2 regions of the Virgibacillus sp. FSP13 genome follow, and region 1 is predicted to be linked to the other one. Evidence: a T-box and tRNA genes for the amino acid it is inferred to sense, from the RefSeq annotation. Region 1 holds a T-box; the other holds one or more tRNA genes.
The links. A T-box is a leader RNA that pairs with one kind of tRNA and senses whether it is charged. The one in region 1 lies ahead of serS (serine--tRNA ligase), so its partner is inferred to be a tRNA-Ser.
Positions count from the first base shown of each region.

Region 2: it has a tRNA-Ser gene. The T-box ahead of serS (serine--tRNA ligase) is inferred to sense a tRNA for this amino acid. The anticodon was not compared.

Region 1 covers NZ_JBSVKG010000021.1:39,835-48,942, reverse strand. Annotated here, with positions in the region: gene ACW2QC_RS15570 (MATE family efflux transporter) at 1-426, shown strand, start outside; gene serS (serine--tRNA ligase) at 471-1,745, opposite strand; T-box leader at 1,797-2,009, opposite strand; gene pdxT (pyridoxal 5'-phosphate synthase glutaminase subunit PdxT) at 2,047-2,634, opposite strand; gene pdxS (pyridoxal 5'-phosphate synthase lyase subunit PdxS) at 2,650-3,534, opposite strand; gene ACW2QC_RS15550 (serine hydrolase) at 3,583-4,929, opposite strand; gene guaB (IMP dehydrogenase) at 5,666-7,135, opposite strand; gene ACW2QC_RS15540 (YaaC family protein) at 7,297-8,253, shown strand; gene ACW2QC_RS15535 (HD-GYP domain-containing protein) at 8,328-9,108, opposite strand, start outside.
Region 2 covers NZ_JBSVKG010000008.1:41,999-51,106, forward strand. Annotated here, with positions in the region: gene ACW2QC_RS08955 (Na/Pi cotransporter family protein) at 1-880, shown strand, start outside; tRNA gene ACW2QC_RS08960 (tRNA-Asn) at 1,247-1,321, shown strand; tRNA gene ACW2QC_RS08965 (tRNA-Met) at 1,325-1,398, shown strand; tRNA gene ACW2QC_RS08970 (tRNA-His) at 1,428-1,503, shown strand; tRNA gene ACW2QC_RS08975 (tRNA-Ile) at 1,513-1,589, shown strand; tRNA gene ACW2QC_RS08980 (tRNA-Ser) at 1,602-1,694, shown strand; tRNA gene ACW2QC_RS08985 (tRNA-Phe) at 1,754-1,829, shown strand; gene ACW2QC_RS08990 (hypothetical protein) at 1,936-2,169, opposite strand; gene sodA (superoxide dismutase SodA) at 3,255-3,866, shown strand; gene ACW2QC_RS09000 (MFS transporter) at 3,989-5,260, shown strand; gene ACW2QC_RS09005 (peptidoglycan D,D-transpeptidase FtsI family protein) at 5,331-7,397, shown strand; gene ACW2QC_RS09010 (hypothetical protein) at 7,521-8,054, opposite strand; gene ACW2QC_RS09015 (hypothetical protein) at 8,076-8,420, opposite strand; gene rpmG (50S ribosomal protein L33) at 8,597-8,746, shown strand; gene ACW2QC_RS09025 (5-formyltetrahydrofolate cyclo-ligase) at 8,837-9,108, shown strand, end outside.

The DNA of each region.
Region 1 (9,108 bases):
AATTCCATTAAAGAAACCGTGAAAACTGCCGAAATATCAGGACTTTCGCTTGGTATATTATTTTTAGGCATTGGTTATTTTGGAGCTGACTTCCTTGTGTCGATTTTTGGTGTTGCATCCCCAGAAATTGCTGAACTTGCCGCCAAAGGAATCAAATTGTTTTTCCTTGGTTATCTATTCATGGGGACAAATTTCATCTACATGACCTATTATCAATCAATCGGTTATGTCCGTCCTTCTGTCGGTATTACCGTCTTCCGTGGATTTATTCTGTTAATAGGAATGCTATTAATTCTACCACTTTGGTTCGGAACTACTGGGGTTTGGCTTGCATTACCAGTAGCGGAAGGAATAGTGGCGATTACACTAATGATGTTTGCACGCAGTGGCGTCATGCGAAAGGGATTAAGCTCACGTGGGTTTTAATGTTAAATCCCAGGCTATTAGTAAGCCTGGGATTTTTATTTGGGTTAGCTAATAACGTCTTTTCCACCCATATAAGGTCGTAATACTTCTGGCACAACAACAGAGCCATCCTCTTGCTGATAATTTTCTAAAATAGCTGCAACCGTTCGACCAAGTGCTAAACCAGATCCATTTAGTGTATGAACGAATTCCGGTTTACCCTTTTCCTCACGGCGGAAGCGAATTCCTGCACGTCTCGCTTGGAAATCTTCAAAGTTTGAACAAGAAGATATTTCACGGTACGTATCCTGGCTTGGAATCCATACTTCAATATCATACTTTTTCGCCGCAGTGAATCCTAGATCACCTGTACACATGCTCATGACACGGTATGGCAAATTTAGTAATTGCAATACTTTTTCCGCGTGACCTGTTAACGTTTCTAATGTTTCATACGAGTCCTCAGGTTTCACAAAATGAACAAGCTCCACTTTATTAAATTGATGCTGTCTGATTAGTCCTCTTGTATCTCTTCCTGCAGATCCTGCCTCTGAACGGAAGCTTGCACTAAATGCGACATATTTTCTTGGCAAGTCATCGCCTTTTAAAATATCGTCACGGTGATAATTGGTTACAGGAACCTCAGCAGTTGGGACTAAGAAGTAATCCCAATCTTCAAGTTTAAAGGCATCTTCTTCAAACTTCGGCAATTGTCCTGTCCCAGTCATGCTTGTTCGGTTAACAATATACGGTGGTAACATTTCTTCATAGCCATGTTCATCAGCGTGTAGATCCATCATGAAATTCATAAGTGCACGCTCCAGACGAGCACCCAACCCTTTATAAAAGACAAACCGGCTACCCGTAACTTTTGCAGCTGCCTCAAAATCTAGGATATTTAAATCTGTCGCAATATCCCAATGCGGTTTTGTTTCAAAGCGAAATTCAGGAAGCTCTCCCCATTTGCGCGCCTCCACATTATCATCTTCATCTTCACCTACTGGCACACTTTCATGCGGAATATTCGGGATAGAAAGCATAATATAGTCTAATTTTTCCTCAATTTCCTTTAGTTCTGTATCATATGCTTTAATTTGTTCGCCAACCTCACGCATTTCTTTAATAACGGAGTCAGCATCTTTTTTCTCTTTTTTTAATACAGAAATCTGCTGAGATACTTCATTTCGCTTTGCTTTTAACTGTTCTGTTTCAGAAATCAACTTACGGCGTCTTGCATCAAGGTCCTCAAACTTTTCTAGTTCTGATAAATCTTCACCGCGATGATTTAGCTTTTCTTTTACTTCTTGAAAATTATTACGTAAATACTTCATATCAAGCATAATTGTTTTCCTCCTATTTATCAGTACATACAAAAAACTCCCATCCCTATAACTAGGGACGAGAGTTTATTCCCGCGTTGCCACCCTTATTGAAGCATACATCTTCCGGCTCACAGTGATAACGGCACTTAACCGGGTTTACCTACTATTAATTTCAATAAACCAGTTCAAGGGTGGATTCACAGTACTCTTTCATCGATTCACACCAACCATCGACTCTCTAAAGAAAGAGCTACTATTACTAATTCCTATCTATACTTTTTAGGGTGTTCATTTAATTAACATCATAGCTAATTTCCAATTAGGATGCAAGCTTTTTCTTAGATTGTTCCACCATCTCAACAAAATATTCCATAAATCGATTGTCATCGGTCAATTCAGGGTGAAAGGCAGTACATACATGATGCCCCTGTTTTACTGCTACAATTTTTTCTCCATAGCTTGCAAGAACCTCAACATCAGGGCCAACTTCTAGTACATATGGAGCGCGAATAAACACAGCATTAAAATCATCAGCAACATGTGCAATCGAAAGTTCCGCTTCAAAACTTGCAACCTGACGGCCAAATGCATTTCGGGCAACCTTCATGCCAATTAAGCCAAGATGTGCCTGATCCTGTCCATCAATCACACTTGCCATTAAAATCATGCCAGCACATGTACCGAATATCGGTTTTCTGCTGCCAAACTCCTGTATAGCAGTAAAAAAATCATAGCTATCCATCAATCGGCGCATTGTTGTGCTTTCTCCACCGGGAAGAATCAGACCATCAATTTCCTCTAGTTGTTCTCTACGCTTTATTTCAACTGCTTTTGCCCCAGACGCCTCTATGGAACGAATATGTTCACGAACTGCACCTTGTAATGCAAGTACACCAATTGTGGTCATAGCAATTCCCTCTTTCTACTCGCTGCGATCCTGCATACGATCTGCAGCTGTGAGTGTACTCATTTCAATCCCTTTCATGGCAGTACCCAAGCCTTTTGAAAGTTCACCGATTAATTGATAATCTGTATAATGTGTTGTTGCTTCAACAATTGCCTTCGCAAATTTCTCAGGGTTGTCTGATTTAAAAATACCAGAACCTACAAACACACCATCTGCACCTAATTCCATCATTAACGCAGCATCACTTGGTGTTGCAATTCCACCTGCTGCAAAGTTCACAACTGGCAAACGGCCTTCTTCACGAATTTGCAATAAAAGCTCATATGGCGCACCAATTTCTTTTGCAAATGTCATCACTTCATCTGCAGACATTGCTGAAAGCTTGCGGATTTCCGATTGTACCTGACGCATATGACGTACTGCTTCGACAATGTTTCCTGTACCAGGTTCTCCCTTTGTCCGAAGCATAGATGCACCTTCACCGATACGACGTGCAGCTTCACCTAAATTACGACAACCGCAAACAAATGGCACCGTATAATCTGACTTTCTCAGATGGAAAACTTCATCTGCCGGCGTTAGAACTTCACTCTCATCAATATAATCAACGCCCATTGCTTCTAAAACGCGTGCTTCAACAATATGACCAATACGTGCTTTTGCCATAACTGGAATGGATACTGCATTTAATACTTCTTCCGTAATGGTCGGGTCTGCCATTCGAGCTACACCACCTGCAGCACGAATGTCGGATGGAACACGTTCTAATGCCATTACAGCAACGGCCCCTGCTTGTTCTGCAATTTTTGCCTGTTCAGCGTTAACAACATCCATGATAACGCCGCCTTTTTGCATTTCTGCCATTCCACGTTTCACTCGATCTGTACCAGTATTTCCCATGTTGTTTCCCCCTGTAATAAAACTTTTCTAACTATTTCATTTTACTACTTAAAACCAACCTTTTACAGTATCAACAATCGTTGAGAATAAATTACTGAAAAAGCTACCGATTGCTCCTAGCAAAAGCATAAACCAGTTATCTTTTTCAACATCCTCTGTTGTTACAATATCAACGGTATCATTGGACTTTGCACCATCAATATAACCATAATCATTTTCCCCGCCAAATGTAACTTCAGCCGTACCTATTTTCTCGCCTTTTTTAATTGGTGCCTTTAGTTCACCATCTTTATTCAATTTATCTTTATCAATTTTATACGTAATGTTATATTTCTTTTCCTGTCCTTTTTTCACAGGTGCTTTGATTGCCTTATTTGTTGCAATCTCTACCTTATCTTCTTTACCTTTTGCTACTGGAAGTGTCTCTTTGTCTTTTAATTGGTATCCTTTAGCAAACAATTCTTTTGTTTGGAAATTGGAGAAACCATAATCAAGTAATTTTGCTGTCTCTTTAAAACGAGCTTCATCACTTTTTGTCTTCATAACAACAGAAATCAAGCGCTGTCCATCACGTTCTGCCGTACCTGTAAAACAATATCCAGCAGCATCGGTATATCCGGTTTTTAAACCATCTACACCTTCATAATAAAATTGTGTTAAAGAACTAGCAGCTTTTTTATCATGTGGCAGCATCCAGTTCCAATTACGAATAGTTTGATCTTCAAATTTTGCCTCAGGGATACTGGAAATCTCTAATGCTTCCGGATAATCCTTAATTAGGTTATATGCAAGTAATGCTGCTGATCTGGCTGATAATAAATTGTTAGCATCAGCTTCTGTTCCTTCTGGATAATTTTCGCCAAGGTCCGAATTTGATAATCCAGTTGCATTAACAAACTTATAATCAGGAAGTCCCATTTCCTCCGCCTTTTTATTCATTAACTTAACAAATTCACCTTCAGAACCTGCAACTAGTTCCGCAAGAGCGATTGTCGTACCATTGTCAGAGTTAATTGCCATTGCTTCATAAAGCTGACGTACAGTATAATCTTGATCCTGCGTTAATCCTACACCTGAAAATGTAGAGTCTGCTGATATACTGTATGGATAGTCACTAATCTGTGTTGTTGTGTCCCAGCTGACTTGACCTTTTTCGATAGCTTCCCATACTAGGTATTCGGTCATCATTTTGGTCATACTAGCTGGAGGGAGTGCAAAGTCTGCATTTTTTTCATATAAAACTTTACCTGTGTCTGCATCAACTAAAATGGTTGATTCAGCTTCAATATCTACTGTTTCTGCAGCATTTACTGAAAACGGTTGTAAACTTAACGATGCCATTACTACAAGCATGACCAGTAATAGTGACATTTTTCTTTTTAATTTGTGTTTCAACTTTCTCTACCTCCACCGATAAATAGTATGCATCTTTGTTATTTTACCACAAGAATCGACAAAAAAATAGACAGGGAATAGTCCCTATCTATTTAAAACTTATATAGGAAAACACTACTACATTATATATATGATAACTTTCATCAAGGCTGTTTTCTAATAGATTGTGTTTTTTGACACAAAGGATGTAAACTGCGACATAACTTTAGTGTGACTTCCTCTCATCCCTATATAAGATGAGTGCTAATCCAGCGCTGCGGAAAAATACTCGCTTTCCATGGGGAACGCTTCAGCCTCCTCGGAAGAAAACCACTTCCTGCGGGGTCTTCAGACTGTTCCTTTTCCCATTGGAGTCTCGCATTTTCCCGCAGCTTAGAATAGCTTTCTGTTCAAGGGAGTAAAAATCCGTGTAACATAGATTCCATGGTTTTCCCCTTTCAATAATTAGAACACTACTACCAGCGTAGGCAGAATACGTAGACTCCTGCGGGAACAGCACGTGTCTGAAGACCCCGCAGCGGCGGTTTTTCCGCGAGGAGGCTGAAGCCGTGCCCGCGGAAAGCGAAGTATTCTGCTGGAGCGGAATCCAAGCACTCTATCATCATTAGAGCCAGAGAAAACATAACGAAAGAGAATTTCCACTGTGTCGCGTTTCTAAAAAGCAACTAAATTTACGAAAAGGGCCTTAAAAAAGATGTCCGTATAAGATACCTAACAATCCCACTTACTTTTAAAGTTATACTGAATAATTAGGTGCTTCTTTCGTAATTTGAACGTCGTGTGGATGGCTTTCGCGTAAGCCTGCATTGGTGATCCGAATAAAGCGTGCTTCTTCTCGCAAAGCGTTAATGGTTGGGGTACCACAATATCCCATACCTGCACGTAATCCACCTAATAATTGGTGGAAGGTATCTGCAAGTGGTCCTTTATATGCTACCCGACCTTCGATACCCTCTGGGACAAGCTTTTTCGTTTCCTCAGATTCCTGAAAATAGCGATCTTTTGACCCTGCCTTCATCGCACCGACAGAACCCATACCACGATAAACTTTATAACGTCTACCTTGGAAGATTTCCGTTTCTCCTGGGCTTTCAGAAACACCAGCAAACATACTACCAAGCATGACAGCATGTGCGCCTGCAGCAAGTGCTTTGACGATATCACCAGAATACTTAATACCACCATCCGCAATAACTGCTACACCATAATCTTGTGCTGCAGTCGCACAATCATTAACTGCAGTGATTTGTGGTACACCGACACCAGCAACGACCCTTGTTGTACAAATTGATCCTGGACCAATCCCAACTTTAACGATTGTTGCACCTGCTTCAATTAATTCCTTTGTTGCTTCAGGTGTAGCCACATTTCCAGCAATAATATCTAAGTCAGGATAAGCTTGTCTAACTGCACGAACTTGATCCAATACCCCTTTTGAATGACCGTGTGCCGTATCAATAACAATCACATCAACGCCAGCTTCAACAAGTTTTTCAATTCGCTTCATTCCATCTGCTGTCACCCCGACAGCTGCGCCAACCAGTAACCTCCCTTGCTTGTCTTTTGCAGCGTTTGGGAATTCGATTACTTTTTCAATATCTTTAATTGTGATCAGGCCTTTTAAAACACCATTTTCATTAATTAAAGGTAGTTTTTCTATTTTATGGCTTTGCAGCAATTTTTCTGCCTCTTCAAGTGTTGTGCCAACAGGTGCTGTTATCAGATTTTCACTTGTCATCACATCATTGATCAATGTTGAATAATCCTGAATAAAGCGTAAGTCACGATTCGTCAAAATACCAATTAATTTCCGGTCATTTTCATTATTGACGACTGGTACACCAGAAATGCGGAATTTTCCCATCAGATGTTCTGCATCATAAACTTGATGTTCTGGGGTTAAAAAGAATGGATCTGTAATAACGCCACTTTCCGAACGTTTGACGCGATCAACCTGCTCAGCTTGGGCTTCAATCGACATATTTTTATGAATAACTCCTAATCCACCTTGACGTGCCATTGCGATCGCCATTGTAGACTCTGTAACTGTATCCATGCCAGCACTAATAATTGGTGCTTTAAGCTTTAGGTTAGGTGACAGCTCGGTTTCCAATTTGACATCTCTAGGTAACACTTCCGACTTGGCCGGGACCAATAACACATCATCAAACGTTAACCCTTCCTTAGAAAATTTATCTTCTCGCATGGTCATCCTCCTTTAATGGATATATCAGTGTAAATTTTTAATCAACTGGATAAACTATTATTGTTATTTACAATACGATATCCAAAACACTTTTTCAACAAAAGATTAAGTTTGTAAAAAAAGAAAATGGATTCAAAATCTTTTAATAGTTGGGGTATATTATGCTGAATTATGATACAACATTATTCTACACTCATTTACAATCACAGGAGACTGCGCGACAGTATTTGCAACAATGCTATAAAAAACTAAACGGTGTCGATGCAGAGGCAAAAAGTTATGAGAACTGTAATGCGTTTATGTATTACCTTGACCATGGAAGACAGTTCTTATCCGCTGGTGTAAAATCACCTGAATTAATGCAGCCAATTTTGCTTTTTTACGGCGCAACCCACTTATTGAAAGCATGTATATTAACAAAACGGCCCAACTACCCTGAATCAACCTCTATCCTGGCACACGGAGTTTCCACAAGAAAGCGAAAAAAGAAGCAATACACCTTTATCCGCGATGAGGTGAAAATTCAGCACAATGGATTGTTTTCTTATGCTGCTCAACATGTATACAACATAAGGAATTTTCCATTTGAAAAGATTAACATGGAGGATTTATTCTCGTTAATTCCAGAAATGAATGATTTATTTTTGTTGTCGGGTGAAGAAAAGTTAGTAGCGATTGGTAATATAGACTCTACTATACTTCATTTCCCCCTATCCTTATTAGATACCTTTCATTTAACAGAAAAGGCATTTGTGAAGCGTATTTCCAACCATCTACCATCAATAATAACTACAAAAGTCGGATCATCAACGATTCAATTACAACTCACAAAACCAATCGAACAGACAACAGGCCCATTTTTTGTAGAACTGAGGCATGGGAAGGTCTACTTTCCAAAGAATAGAGAACACTTTTTGGCGATACCAGAAGTCCTAGTCCATTATTTACTACTATACAATTTAAGTATGGTGAGTCGCTATGAAACAGAATGGTGGGGAGAGTTGTTAGCACTTAAGGCGGAACGAGATTATCCATTTATCAAGCAGTTTCTAGCTATCACTGCTTGGAAAATGCCGATGTTACTTGGGAATGAGTTAGTAGCATTGGCACATGAGTAGAAGAAATCGGCTTTCACACCGACTTTTTCTACGCCATGTTTTCGGACAGTTAGATGCTGATGAATAACGTTCACTTAAAGAATTTCATCAATATACAAAGAAGGTTCGCTTTTTAATGTAATAATTTCATTCGTTTCATCCAGCCGCACTATTGGCCTTGTTGGATCTTTCTCTTCAATGAAAACAATTTCGCCAATATGATGATTAGAAAGCCTAACTTTAGTGCCAGTCGAGAAATTAGTAAGATTTTTAATAAATGCCTGAACCACTTGATGGTCAAGTTGAGAGAACTGATCATTTTGCAACTGTTCAATTGCTTTAAAAGGTGATTGCCGTTCCCGATAAAGCCGTTCACATGTCATTGCATGGTATAAATCACAAACAGCTATTATTCTAGCGTATGAGTGGATTTTTTCTTTAGATAAACCTAATGGGTAGCCGCTTCCATCCATACGTTCGTGATGCTGTACAACCGCAAGTTTAACGGCATTGGTAATGGTTGGTTTCTGTTCAATCAGCCTGTAAGAATAAGTAGGATGCTTTTTAATTTCATCAAGTTCAACTGAAGATAAATCGTCTTCTTTCATGACAATATTAGGGTTGACCCTGGACATTCCACAGTCACATAGAAAACCAGCTAAACCAATTTGTAGCCATTCTCCTTTTTGATACCCCATTTTCCGGGCTATATAAGCAGAGAGTATCCCTAATGAAACACTGTGATGATAAAAGTAATCTTGTTTTTGCACATAATGATTCAATCTAAAAATATCTGACCCTATTTCACTGATGCGTTCTATTAATGGAATTACTAGCTTACGTACCATGGGCATATTAATTGCGCCATGATTTTGC
Region 2 (9,108 bases), on a different contig from region 1:
TAATTTAGTAGGTGCAGCAATATTTATTGTTGGATTGGATTTATTTACTCACTTTGTTTATTATTTACAAGGACAGTTTCATTTGAATCCGGAAATGACATTAGCTTTCGCACATGGTAGTTTTAACATTGCCAATACGGTACTTCAATTTCCATTTATTGCTGGATTAGCGTGGATTGTGACGAAAATAATTCCTGGTGAGGACGTTACAATTGAATATAAACCAAAGCACTTAGATCCTATATTTATTCAGCAATCATCTGCACTCGCGCTTGAACAGGCAAAGGCAGAGGTTATTCGCATGGGAGAGTATGCTTGTATCGGGTTAGAAGAAACGAATCAGTACTTGTTTACACAACAGCAAAAACATTCGGAAATGGCGATGCAAGTGGAAGGTGCATTGAATAATTTGGATCGCAAAATTACCGATTATCTTGTGGAAGTATCATCTGGTTCGTTATCAGAACTAGAAAGTGCCAAGCATACTGCATTAATGGATTCAGTACGTGATATTGAACGGATTGGCGATCATTTCGAGAATATTATAGAATTAATTGATTATAAGATTTCAAATAAAGTCGAGTTAACGGATCAAGCCAAAGAAGATCTGAACAATATGTTTGATTTAACGATTTTAACGGTTAAGCAAGCTGTTAAAGCACTTGATCAAATGGATCGGCAAGAAGCGTTAGCTGTTGCGCAAAAAGAAGATCAAATCGATAAAATGGAACGAAAGTATCGCAAAAAGCACATTATTCGCATGAATGAAGGTTTGTGTAATGGATCGGCAGGTATTGTGTTTGTTGATATTATTAGTAATTTAGAACGAATCGGCGATCATGCTGTGAATATTGCGGAAGAGGTTCTTGGTGAATCGTAGCGAAGTTTGGCAGGGAATATCCCTGCCAAATAAAAATTTTTAAGATTTGTATTGAAAACTATAAATGAAAATGCTATAGTATTTATTGTTGTTTCCGTTAAAAGTAACAACGAGTTACATAAGATATTTTGAAAAAAGTTTTGATCGAATGATTGACAGATTCTGTCGGATATGGTAAATTATTATTCGTCGCTGATAAAAAACGACAGGGATTTGTTAGATAATTCCACAGTAGCTTGACCGTAACATCCTTGAATTACTTCAAAGTAGGTCATGCGAGGGAGTGTTTACCTCCTGATGAAACTTGCAACATGACGAACACATCCTTGTTGGATTGTTCTACAATGAAATACTATATTAGATAATTCCACAGTAGCTCAGTGGTAGAGCTATCGGCTGTTAACCGATCGGTCGTAGGTTCGAATCCTACCTGTGGAGCCATATGGCGGTGTAGCTCAGCTGGCGAGAGCGTACGGTTCATACCCGTGAGGTCGGGGGTTCGATCCCCTCCGCCGCTACTATAGTTATAAAACAAAAAGCCTAAATGGCGGTCGTGGCGAAGTGGTTAACGCACCGGATTGTGGCTCCGGCATCCGTGGGTTCGATCCCCACCGGTCGCCCCATAAATTTTAGGACCCTTAGCTCAGTTGGTTAGAGCTATCGGCTCATAACCGATCGGTCGCAGGTTCGAATCCTGCAGGGTCCACCATAAAAAGCTTACGGAGGTATACCCAAGTCTGGCTGAAGGGATCGGTCTTGAAAACCGACAGGCGGGTCAAACCGCGCGGGGGTTCGAATCCCTCTACCTCCTCCATACATATTTTAATGCCAGAGATGAAATACGAGGATAATATAATATTTAAAAAATCATATGGCTTTGTAGCTCAGTCGGTAGAGCAACGGACTGAAAATCCGTGTGTCGGCGGTTCGATTCCGTCCGGAGCCACCATTTTATAATTAATAATATTACTAACAAGCTACTTGATGCTTGTTTTTTTATTTATAAATTTTAGCAAATAGTTATATTCTCTGCTTAAAATACAACAACTTAACACTCAAATGTTATGATTATTCATCCGAAATTCTAGGTGTGGTTTTTTACTCTGTTTATACGCATTTATGAAATTTTGGTATGAAGTGACACCAAGTTTTTTTGTATTACCATCAAAAAAACGGTCAAAGATAATTTTCTTAGCTTGGTCAGCATTACAATGTTGAGAATTCATCGTTAATTGAAAGTAGGATTGGAAATATTTCTGGCTGAGCGTACCAGCATTTTTTATTAACACGGTAAAAACTCCTCTTTATATATTTATAGGGAAAAAGTTGGTCTAAGGCTTTTTCCTATTCAATTTCCATGCTATAGTAGACCATCTTAGCAGGTTTTTGTTTTGCATTCATTATCATTCCATTATAGGATAAACTGGTTAAAAGAACCAATAATCGCTTTTATTAGTTAAAACTCAACTTTTGCAGCTTCAAATGGACAAATAGGCCTTGATAAAATGAGGAAGGATGAAGATTCACTGCTTAAGTTGACTTTGGATCAATCGCATTTAAACAAACTGCGACTGCTGGGCTCTTTTTCTATAAGTACGCGCATTTCCTGCCGTCCGGGATCGTTCCGGGTGGATGCTTTCCGCGGGCACGGCCTCAGCCTTCGACGCACAGGACGTGCTAGTGCAGGTGTTGCGACAGGACGTCGCGTATTTAACCTGCCTCGAGAAAACCACTCCGGGGTCTTCGGACACGTGCTGTTCCCGCAGGACAAGGAAGGCTTCGTCAGCGATACATCGCACGAAGAAAAAGTGCTTTTCTTTTTCGAGGAGTCACCACCCTCCACTCACCCGGACTAGTGAAGCGATAGAATGTGGCTTGGTAGGACACGTACTACTACAGTCAATGGTAGTAAATGCAATACCAGTGTATTTCCGGAACGGCGAGGGAGCAATTTCTTAGTTACCTCGCATTTTTTATATAAAACAACAAATGCTTTCAAAGGGGCGAATAATCGCAGTCCCAATCTTTTAGAAAACAGTCTTTATGTTTACCAAGGTTATCAAGGCAATTATTAGAAACGTTCCAAGTTTGCCCCAGCTAACTGTTTGATATTATTTTATTGGTGCGAAAGTTGAGTTAAAATATACATAGGTTTTCCAATGATCGAAGCAACAAGGAGATCAAAGTTTTTCATTCGGATGTTTTATTTTTTTTCAATCGGGTATTATTTAATATGTGATCAAGTTGATTATCACGATTGTATTGTAAAAATATGCATATAATTTGCATGTACGATAAAGCTTTGATAATCTTGCATTAAAAGGGTGAATATTCTATCCTTTTTTAACATAATTATGAAGGAGGACGTTTAGTAATGGCTAAATTTGAATTACCAGAATTACCTTATGCATACGATGCTTTAGAACCAACAATTGATAAGGAAACAATGAACATCCATCATACGAAGCATCATAATACTTATGTTACAAAACTTAATGGTGCACTTGAAGGACAAGCTGATCTTCAAGATAAATCACTAGAAGATCTTGTAAGCAACCTAGATGCTGTACCTGAAAATATTCGCACTGCTGTACGTAATAATGGTGGTGGCCATGCGAACCATAGCTTATTCTGGAAAGTATTATCACCAAATGGTGGTGGCGAACCATCAGGTGAATTAGCTGACAAAATAAATGGTACATTTGGTAGCCTTGATAAGTTTAAGGAAGAATTTGAAACAGCTGCAAAAGGTCGTTTCGGATCTGGATGGGCATGGTTAGTTGTTAATAATGGTGCACTTGAAGTTACAAGCACGCCTAACCAAGATTCACCTTTAATGGAAGGTAAAACACCTATTCTAGGCCTTGATGTTTGGGAGCATGCTTATTATCTTAAATATCAAAACAAACGTCCTGAATATGTTTCAGCATTCTGGAACGTTGTTAACTGGGATGAAGTAGCAAAAAATTATAATGAAGCTAAATAAATAAACATAAAAAACGCGGGATCAATGTTTCCCGCGTTTTTTTATGTTTTCATTGGTAATCCTTTTGCATATCTGATGATGATTTGCTCAAACTATTAGATATACAAAAGGAGCTTAAAATCATGCTAAAAAGTCTAGAAAACATAACAGGAAAAGTAGATATAAATCGGGATTTAATCTTTTTATTGGTGATTGGAGGACTCTATTCTTTAGGGATTTTTCTTTCCAACACTTTTGTCAACATTTACCTTTGGAAACAATCCGGGGATTATATCACAATCGCCATGTATAACTTGGGTATTTATTTGTTCCAACCAGTCATGTTTATCCTTGCTGGGCGAATAGCGAAAAAGATTGATCGTGTTATCGTTTTACGTTTGGGGGTAATTTTTTTATCTCTATTTTTTTTGAGTGTTTTAATCATTGCTGAAAAAGCCTCCACTTACAACTTTTTGTTAGGAAGCGTACTTGGTATTGGTTATGGGTTTTACTGGCTTGCCTATAATGTATTAACCTTTGAGATCACTGAACCGGAAACACGGGATTTCTTTAATGGATTTCTAGGGGTTTTGCAATCGTTTGGTGGAATGGTCGGTCCTGTATTAGCTGGTTTTATTATTGCGAAAATGACCGCCAATGTTGGATATACGACTATATTCACGATTTCGTTTATATTATTTATTTGTGCAGTTGCTTGCAGTTTCGCATTAAAACGCCGACAAGCAGAAGGAGATTTTCATTTTAAAAGGATTTTTATTGAACGTCATCACAATAAAAATTGGCGAAAAATTTTACATGCTCATGTATTCCAAGGTTTACGTGAAGGGATATTTTTGTTCGTTATTTCCATTTGGGTGTTCCTCGTTACCAAAAGTGAATTTTCTTTAGGTATGTTTAATTTGTGTCTATCTGGGTTGTCTTTTGTATTTTATTTTATCGCCACAAAATACATTAAACCTTCATTGCGAAAGAAGGCAATCTTGCTTGGAGGGGTAATTCTTTACTTTTCGATATACATTATTCTGTTCAAGATCAGTTATGTGAACCTGATCATCTATGCCGTTGTAATCGGTATTGCTTATCCAATAATCAATGTCCCATATGCTTCGTTAACATATGATGTGATTGGCAAGGCATGGAAGGCAAAGGACTTACGGGTAGAATATATTGTTGTTCGTGAACTCTTTGTCAATATTGGTCGAGTTGCATCAATTTCGATCTTTCTTATCACCGTTTCGCTGTTTCCGGCAGAAAAAATTATACCGATACTTTTGGTCGTATTAGGCACGGGACATTTGTTTATTTATTTTTTCGTTAAGGATATTTACTTAGGTAGTTCCCGTAAAAAAGAAGTTCCGATAAAAGAGCAGCTGACAGATGAAAAAAATCGTTAAAACATGTTAGATTCTGCTTCAAAAGATGATATAATAAGAGGAAATGTTTACAGAAAAATGGGGGAGGAAAATGGTAAAGAAAAAAAAGAAAAAACGACAGCTTCCCTTTCGTTTGAATATATTATTTTTTGTTGTATTTTTAATGTTTTCTGTCCTGATTCTTCAATTGGGTGTGGTTCAAATTTTAAACGGGGAAAGCTTCCAAGAAGAAATTGATCGGACAATTAAGGATACCACAAAAATACCAGTACCTCGTGGGAAAATCTATGACCGTTACCATAATGTAATTGTGGACAATAAACCATTGTATTCCATCACCTATACACCGCCAAAAGGAGTACAAGCAAAAGACCGGTTAGATGTAGCAGAAAAGCTGTCAACGTATATTTCTATGTATAACGAAAAGAATAAAGAAGAAAAATTAGATACTATAACATTACGGGATAAGAAGGAATACTGGTATTTAAACCATGAAGAAGAAGCGAAAAAGCGATTAAGTAAACAAGAAGCTGAAGACATGGAACCAGCAAAACAGTATAAGACGATATTAAAACGAATAAAAAAAGAAGAGGTTAATGACCTTACGGAAGAACAATTGGAAGTTATTCTCATCAAAAAAGAATTAGATAAGGCATTAACCCTAACTCCCCAAATTGTAAAAAATGAAAATGTCACGCCAGAAGAATACGCTAGAGTTGCTGAACATTTAAGTGAACTCGACGGAATTAATGCGACAACCGACTGGAATCGAGAATACCCTTATGATGAAACATTCAGCAATTTACTTGGTACAATAACCTCGCAATCACAAGGGATTTTACAGGAAAAAGAAGACTATTACCTGACACGTGGATACAGTCCGAATGATCGTGTTGGAAGAAGCGGACTGGAAGAGCAATATGAATCCGTCTTAAGAGGCAGAAAAGAGCAGATCGAATATACAACAAATAAGGCTGGAAAAGTTGTTGATACGAAGGTCGCTGTAGAGGGTCAGCGGGGAAAAGATTTAGTATTAACCATTGATATGGATCTACAAAAACGAGTTGATAAAATTATTCGTGAAGAGCTTAAGAAAACGATAAATAAGTATCCATACGATAATCGTCACATGGAAGATGCTATGGCTGTCGTCATGAAGCCGAAAACAGGAGAACTGTTAGCTGTATCTGGACAGCATTATGATCGTGAAGAACATGAGTTTTCAAATGCAGCATTAAAAACGTTGTATGAAGTACACCGTCCAGGATCAGCGGTAAAAGGTGCAACCGTCCTATCCGGTTTTCAATCAGGTGTAATAATTCCTGGCCAAACATTTAATGACAGAGAAATTCAAATTGCTGGTGACGACCCAAAAAGTTCTTGGAAAGACCTAGGACCTGTAAACGATATTACCGCCTTACAAGAATCATCAAACGTCTATATGTTTTACATCGCAATGCGTATGGGTGGTGACTTCCATTATGTGAAAGGTGAAAATTTACAGTTTGATTGGGAGTCAAAACCATTTGAAAGAATGCGAAATTATTTTAGTCAATTTGGACTTGGTACATCAACAGGGATTGATTTCCCTTATGAGGAGACAGGGTTTAAAGGAGAAAATCCAAATGCAGGTAATTTACTTGACTTTGCGATTGGACAGTATGATACATTCACAACCATGCAGTTAGCACAATATGTATCAACGATTGCAAATGATGGTTATCGTGTTCGCCCGCATTTCTTGAAGGAAATTCGCACACCTGCACCGTCTGAAGATCGATTAGGTCCTGTATTGAAAAGTGAGAATACAGAAGTACTAAACCGAATTCAAATGGATCAAAAATATATCGATCGTGTTCAAGAGGGATTCCGCCGAGCATATCAAACACCAGGCGGGACTGCGTATACTGAATTTGCTGGGAAAGACTACAATCCAGCGGGAAAAACGGGTACTGCAGAGAACACAGCTGATGGTGATTATACCGAGAACTTAACACTTGTTGGGTATGCCCCATATGATGATCCTGAAGTAGCATTTGCGATTGTTGTGCCGAATACTGGTATAGGGGAGCATATTAATAATAAGATTGGTGAACGTATTTTTGATTCGTATTTTGACTTAAAAGAGGAGCATAAAGAAGATACAAAAGATGACTAAATAAAAATGCATGGGGTCTATTACTCTAGTAAAGGGTTATAGACCTTTTTTTGTGACGAAGAAAAAAAGCTGTTTGCATCAGGGTTGTAAAACCCTTGCAAACAGCTATTATAGTCTGGATTCTTATTTCGTTATTTCTTCGGCAATTTCATAATTGCTCATATCGCTTGATACCTTAAATTTCCCAAGCTGAACTTTTTTAGCATATCCTTCTTTTTCTAAGTACTGACTGAATTCGTCAGCGTCATCAATAATATCATTTTCAACTAATAGATTACTAATCTCGGAAGATGCCATTCCGGATTTGATGGTAATGGTGTATGTTTTTTTAGCTTCTTTTTCTTTCTTTTCTTCTTTTGAATTGTCATCTGCTTTATTCTCTTCTTTTTCAGCTTTTTCGTTGTCTTTTTGTTCAGTTGCTGGTTGCTCTTCCTTTTCTTCTTCCGTTGTATCTTTGCCGTTGTCATTGACCGATAATGATATATATTCTGATTCCGATAAGACACGATAACCATCTTCTTTTAATGCTTCAATCATGTCATCAGCGGCTATATCGTCTGTATTATTTTTAGAGTCGTCAATAAACAGAAATACAATTAACAAAATCAGACTAGCTGTAAATAGTCCGATTGAAAATGAACGAATAGGTTGTTTCATGGTTTTCTCCTCATTTATAGTTTAATTATTGTTTAAGATAGCTTTTATATCGTTGCTACTTAACCCGGTGCGTTCTGAAATAGCTTCAGTTGAATACCCCTGTTGATGTAAGTTGTAGACCTTTTGAATTAAAAGTGGTTTCTTTTCTTCTGTTCGCGTTGGTTGGATATCAGTTGAAAAATCCTCTGTTAGTAGCTCTTCCTCGAGGATTTTAACTTTTTTCTTCAATTGATATGTATCCTGCATCGTTGAAATGGAAAACTGTTCAAATTGATTTTCCAGATCATCAAATTTATCATTCATAAAAAATGTCAAAACAAACAAAATTACAGCCACTGCTATTAGTGTAATTAATACATAAATCATCCTTGATACCTCCATTTTATCTTCCATATTAGTTATAACATACAATTGCCAATGAGAAAACTGGTATTTTTTTATATTTGCTCCTTGATTGATTGTTAAAGATCTGCTATTATAATTAAGTCTGAAGTGAATTTTATATGCTATTAAGCAAGTCTCACAGTTTGGAGGGAAAAATCATGCGCGTAAACATTACATTAGCTTGTACAGAAACTGGTGATCGTAATTATATTACTACTAAAAACAAGCGTACGAATCCTGAGCGAATAGAGCTTATGAAATATTGTCCACGTCTTAAAAAACATACTCTACATCGTGAAACAAAATAAATGTACGAAGATAAAACCCTTATCATTGTTGATGAGGGTTTTATTTTTGGGATTAATCAATAATACGGTATACTTCATTAAGTAGGGGGTATGACATTGGATAAATCGCAAATGCGCAAGGCTATGATCGCACAATTGAAACAGATGTCTAACGAACAGAAACAAATAATTGAACACAAGCTAATAGAGAACTTGATAACATCAGATTATTGGAAGCAGGCAACATCGATAGGGATTACAATATCCCAAGCATTTGAATGGAATACAAGACCAATAATTGAAGCTGCATGGAAGCAAGGGAAATCCGTTTGTGTACCGAAATGCCAACCAAAAGAAAAGAGGCTTGTCTTTTATCAATTTCA